One region of the Clostridioides sp. ZZV15-6598 genome, then DNA from elsewhere that is predicted to be linked to it. Evidence: predicted binding sites of a transcription regulator. Region 1 holds the regulator's gene; the other holds the start of a gene.
The links. Region 1 encodes HrcA, which represses chaperone genes, less so after heat shock. Its sites were predicted from a motif close to TTAGCACTCNNNNNNNNNGAGTGCTAA; they were not measured.
Positions count from the first base shown of each region.

Region 2: a site for HrcA is predicted at 1,116-1,142, ahead of groES (co-chaperone GroES). Genes of this name have one in related genera too.

Region 1 is NZ_JAGWCS010000005.1:64,241-67,464, reverse strand. It holds gene hemW (radical SAM family heme chaperone HemW) at 1-1,046, shown strand, start outside; gene hrcA (heat-inducible transcriptional repressor HrcA) at 1,149-2,168, shown strand; gene grpE (nucleotide exchange factor GrpE) at 2,198-2,818, shown strand; gene dnaK (molecular chaperone DnaK) at 2,912-3,224, shown strand, end outside.
Region 2 is NZ_JAGWCS010000024.1:37,265-40,488, reverse strand. It holds gene cls (cardiolipin synthase) at 1-1,059, shown strand, start outside; gene groES (co-chaperone GroES) at 1,252-1,536, shown strand; gene groL (chaperonin GroEL) at 1,569-3,197, shown strand.

The sequences.
Region 1 (3,224 bases):
ACAGTAATAAATTAAATAGAGATGATAAATACAAAAATAAAGAAGATTTCAATTTAGACAAAAACGATATAATAACAAGTATATTTATAGGTGGAGGAACACCTAGCATTTTGACATCTGAAGAAATAAGAGAAGTATTTGTAAGTATAAAAGAAAAATTCAACATATACAAAAATGCAGAAATAACTATAGAGTGCAATCCTGGCACACTGACACTAGAGAAATTAGAAACTATGAAAGAAGTTGGTATTAATAGACTTAGTATAGGGTTACAAGCTGTCCAAGAAAAGCATTTGAACTTTATAGGAAGAATACATAGTTATAAAGAATTTGAGAAAAACTATATGGATGCACTGAGTGTAGGATTTAAAAATATTAATATAGACTTAATGTATAGCCTTCCTAATCAGACACTATGTGATTGGAAGGAAACTCTTGAAAGAATTACAGATTTAAATCCAACACATATATCAGCATATTCTCTTATATTAGAAGAAGGTACTGAACTGTATAATATGTATGAAAATAATCAATTTGACCTTATAGATGAAAATATAGATATAGAAATGTATGAGTATACAATAAACTATTTAAAATCAAAAGGATACAATCAATATGAAATATCAAATTACTCACAAGAAGGTTATAACTGTAAACATAATATTTTATATTGGGAATGTGAACATTATATAGGTCTTGGAGCCGGAGCTTCTGGTTATATCGATAACAATAGATATAATAATTTAGAATCTTTAGAGGATTATCATTTAAGTCTGATTAAAAGAGAGAAGCCAATACGAGATAGTGAAAATCTTTCTATAAAAGATATGATAGAAGAAAAGATATTTATGGGTCTTAGAATGAATAGGGGGATAAAGTTTAAAGATTTTGAAAAAAAATTTGGAATAGATTTTAGAGAAAAATACAGTAAGCAGATAGAAATGCTATTAGCTAGAAGGCTCATAAATCAAAACTTTGAGGGTATACAATTAACTCAAAAAGGAAGAGAAATATCTAATAGTATATTTATAGAATTTATGGAATAATTTTTAAGGTGTTGACAAAATAAATTTATAATGGTATATAATATATATAATCTTTTTAGCACTCGAACTTAGTGAGTGCTAACAGCTAGGAGGTATAATAATATGGAATTAAATGAAAGAAAATTAAATATCCTCAAAGCTATAGTTAAAGATTATATAGAAACAGCTGAAGCTATAGGTTCTAGAACAATATCTAAAAGGCATGATTTAGGTGTTAGTGCTGCTACCATAAGAAATGAAATGGCTGACCTTGAAGAATTAGGATATTTAATTCAGCCACATACTTCTGCGGGCAGAGTTCCATCTGAAAAAGGCTATAAGTTATATGTAAACTCTCTTATGAGTAAAAGTGAATTGGATGATACTGATAAGATTCTTATTGAACAATGTATGAACCATAACATAAATCATATAAAAGAATTAATTCATGAGACGTCTAAACTACTATCTCAATTAACTAACTACACAACTGTAGCAGTTACTAAGAGTTTAATAAATCAAAGCGTCATAAAGCATATACAGTTGGTTGCTATGAATGACAATAATATTTTACTTATAGTTGTAACAGATAAAGGGGACTTAAAAAAAGCTAACCTTACAACTAATGTATATTTAGATCAATCTAAGTTAAATTTGATTTCTGATAATCTTACAAAGAAGCTCTCAGGAAAAAGTATAACAGATTTAGATGATAATCTGATTGCTTTTATTAAATATGAAATAAGTGAGTATTCAGGGTTTATAGATGAACTCTTAAATGCCCTAAACTCAAATATGGAAGAAGAAGATTTTTCTCTATCATTAAATGGAGCCACGAATATATTTAGTTATCCAGAATTCAATGATGTGTTAAAAGCAAAGTCATTTTTAAATATGTTAGAAAGAAAGGAAACAATAGCTGACATAATTAAATCAAAGGGAATACAAAAAGAAAATCTAAATATAATAATTGGCAGTGATAATGATTGTAAACTGGCACAGGATTGTAGTATAGTTACAGCAACTTATAATGTAGATAGAGACTTAGTTGGGCGAATAAGCTTCATAGGACCTACAAGGATGGATTACGCTAGAATTTACTCTATAATAAATTATATGAGTTTATTAATTAATAGAAAGTAAAGAAATTTTAAATTGAGGGGTGTAAAGTCTTGGATAAAAAAAATGAGCAACAAGAAGTAAAAGAAGAAAATGATACTTCTATTAACCAAGAATCTGAAACTCAAGTAGAGTTAGAAGATGAAGTTGTTAATGAAGAATGTGAAGAGTCAAGCGAAAAAACTGATGAAGAAAAAGCTGATGATGAAAATGTAACAGATATAAATTCTAAATTAGCAGAAAAAAAATTAAAAGATGAAGTAGATGAATTAAATGACAAATATCAAAGACTTCAAGCCGAATATGCAAACTATAGAAGAAGAACTCAACAAGAAAAAGAGACAATCGGTGTGTTTGCAAATGAGAAAATAATAACTGAGTTAATACCAGTTATAGATAGTATGGAAAGAGCCTTAGATGCATGTGAAGATAAGGAAGATACTATGTATAAGGGTATAAGCCTTGTACATAAGCAATTAATAGATACTCTAGTAAAATTTGGAGTAGAAGAAATAGAAGCAGAATCTAAGGAATTTGACCCAAACTTACATCTAGCAGTTATGCAAGAGAGTGTAGATGGAGTAGAAGCAAATCAAATAGTGATGGTACTTCAAAAAGGATATAAGCTAGGAACTAAAGTTATAAGACCTTCAATGGTTAAAGTTTCTTGCTAAGTATATAAATTAAGGTTAAAATATTTAGCCTAATATAAAACATACAAATAAGTAAAATTTAATTATATAATTACTCAAGGAGGATTTTTAGTCATGGGAAAAATAATAGGAATAGATTTAGGAACAACAAATTCATGTGTTGCAGTATTAGAAGGTGGAGAAGCACAAATAATAGCAAATAATGAAGGTATGAGAACTACTCCATCAGTAGTGGCATTTACAAAAGATGGTGAAAGAATAGTTGGAGAACCTGCAAAAAGACAAGCAGTTACAAATGCAGATAAAACAATAACTTCTATAAAAACTCATATGGGAACTGATTACAAAGTAAATATAGATGGAAAATCATATACTCCACAAGAAATATCAGCAATAATATTACAAAAACTAAAATCAGATGCAGAAA
Region 2 (3,224 bases), on a different contig from region 1:
TTTAAGAGACTTATAGAGGATATAAGAGAAGCTAAAGACCATATTCATTTAGAGTACTTTATAATCAAAGACAGTGAAATAGGTAGGGTGTTAAAAGAAGAGCTTATAAAAAAAGCTAAGGAAGGTATTAAAATAAGAATTTTATATGATGATGTAGGGTGTTGGAGATTTTGGTTTAATAGAAAATTTTTTCGAGAAATGAGAGAAGTAGGTATAGAAATAGCAGCTTTTTTACCTACAAAATTCCCTATAATAGGAGGAAAGTTAAACTATAGGAATCATAGAAAAATTGTTGTTATTGATGGAATAATTGGATATACAGGTGGAATAAATATAGGAGATGAATATTTAGGAAAAAATGAGAAGTTTGGGTATTGGAGAGATACTCATATTAGAATTAAAGGAATTTCTGTATATATGCTTCAAATGACATTTTTGATTGATTGGTATTATACAACAAAAGAGGTTTTAGTTACTAAAAATTACTTTCCAAGTGTCGGAAATGTAGGTGAAAGTATGATACAAGTGGTAGCTAGTGGACCAGACAGTGATTGGGAAGACATTCATTATGCTTATTTTTCTGCTATATGTCAGGCTAAACAAAATGTTTATATAGAAACTCCATACTTTATTCCAGATGAGAGTCTGCTGAAAGCTATAAAAAGTGCTGCACTTAGTGGTGTAGATGTAAGAATAATATTTCCTAAAATTGCAGACCACAAAATAGTTAATATAGCATCTTATTCATATTTTGAAGAAATATTAAGAGCAGGTGGTAAAGTTTATTTGTATAAAAAAGGATTTATACATTCCAAAGTAGTAATAATAGATGATAAAATTGCTTCTGCGGGTACAGCAAATATGGACTTAAGAAGTTTTATGCTTAACTTTGAAGTAAATGCTTTTATTTATGATGAAGATGTTATTAAGGTAATGACAGATGATTTCTTTGAAGATTTAAGTCATTGTGAAGAGCTTAATCTAGAGGTATTCATGAACAGAAATATTGTACAAAAAATTAAAGAATCTGTAGCCAGATTATTTTCACCAATATTATAAAAAATTATTAAAAAAGGTATTGAAAATTATGTGTGATTGGTATATTATAATAATTGTTAGCACTCTAGTAGATAGAGTGATAATAAATAAAAAGTATATATATAAATCTACATATAAAAGTAGTATTAATTTAAAAATAACTAAAAACATAGGCAAACTAGTCTATACTTAATATTTTAGGAGGCGTGAATAATGAAAATAAGACCATTAGCTGACAGAGTAGTAATTAAAAAAGTAGAAGCAGAAGAAAAGACTGCAAGTGGAATAGTTTTACCAGGAGCAGCTAAAGAGCAACCTCAAATAGCTGAAGTTGTAGAAGTTGGACCAGGTGGAATAGTTGAAGGAAAAGAAATAAAGATGGAATTGACAGTTGGAGATAAAGTTATATTCCAAAAATATTCTGGAACAGAAGTTAAAATAGAAGGGCAAGAATATACAATACTAAGACAAAGTGATGTATTAGCTGTTATTGAATAAATATAGAATAAATTTATTAGGAGGGGTTTAAGATGGCTAAAGAAATTAAATTTTCAGAGGAAACAAGAAGAGCTTTAGAAGCTGGTGTAAATAAATTAGCAGATACAGTAAAAGTAACATTAGGACCTAAAGGAAGAAATGTTATATTAGATAAAAAATTTGGTTCTCCACTTATAACTAATGATGGTGTAACTATAGCAAAAGAAATAGAATTAGAAGATAGATTTGAAAATATGGGAGCTCAGTTAGTTAAAGAAGTAGCAACTAAAACTAACGATGTAGCTGGAGATGGTACTACAACTGCTACAGTTTTAGCACAAGCTATAATCAGAGAAGGTTTAAAAAATGTAACAGCAGGGGCTAACCCAATACTTTTAAGAAAAGGAATACAAAAAGCAGTAGTAGTAGCAGTAGAAGAATTAAAAAATCAATCAAGAATAGTAGAAACACAAGAAGCTATATCTCAAGTTGCTTCTATATCTGCTGGTGATGAAGAAGTTGGAAAATTAATAGCAGAAGCTATGGAAATAGTAGGTAAAGATGGAGTTATAACTGTTGAAGAATCTCAAACTATGAATACTGAATTAGATGCTGTTGAAGGTATGCAATTTGACAGAGGATTCGTTTCTGCATATATGGTTACAGATGTAGATAAGATGGAAGCAGTTTTAAATGACCCATATATATTAATTACTGATAAAAAGATATCTAACATACAAGAACTATTACCAGTTCTTGAACAAATAGTTCAACAAGGTAAAAAGTTATTAATAATCGCTGAAGATGTAGAAGGTGAAGCATTATCTACATTAGTTGTTAATAAATTAAGAGGAACATTTGATGTAGTAGCAGTTAAAGCTCCAGGATTTGGAGATAGAAGAAAAGAAATGCTTCAAGATATAGCTATACTTACAGGTGGTCAAGTAATATCAGAAGAATTAGGATATGATTTAAAAGAAGCTGATTTATCTATGTTAGGTAGAGCTTCATCTGTTAAAGTAACTAAAGAAAACACTACAATAGTAGATGGTTCTGGAGATAAAAAAGCTATAGAAGATAGAGTAAATCAAATCAAACATCAGGTAGAGCAAACTACTTCAGATTTTGATAGAGAAAAACTAATGGAAAGATTAGCTAAGCTTGCTGGTGGAGTAGCTGTTGTAAAAGTTGGAGCTGCTACAGAGGTTGAGTTAAAAGAAAGAAAATTAAGAATAGAAGATGCTCTTAATGCAACTAGAGCTGCTGTAGAAGAAGGAATAGTAGCTGGTGGAGGAACTGCTTTTGTTAGTGTTATACCAGCAATAGGAACACTAGTTGATAGTTTAGAGGGAGAAGTTAAACTAGGAGCTCAAATAGTTAAAAAAGCATTAGAAGAACCATTAAGACAAATAGCTATAAATGCTGGTCTTGAAGGTGCTGTAATTGTACAAAATGTTGTTAACGCTGAAGCAGAAACTGGATTTGATGCTTTAAATGAAAAATATGTAAATATGATAGAAGCTGGTATAGTTGACCCAACTAAAGTTAGTAGAAGTGCTTTACAAAATGCTGCATCAATAGCAGGTACTTTCTTAACTACTGAAGCTGCTGTTGCTGACCTTCCTGAAAAAGAAGATGCAGGAATGCCAGGAATGGGTGGCGGAATGCCAGGAATGATGTAACCTTAAAATATTTAAAAATATAAATGT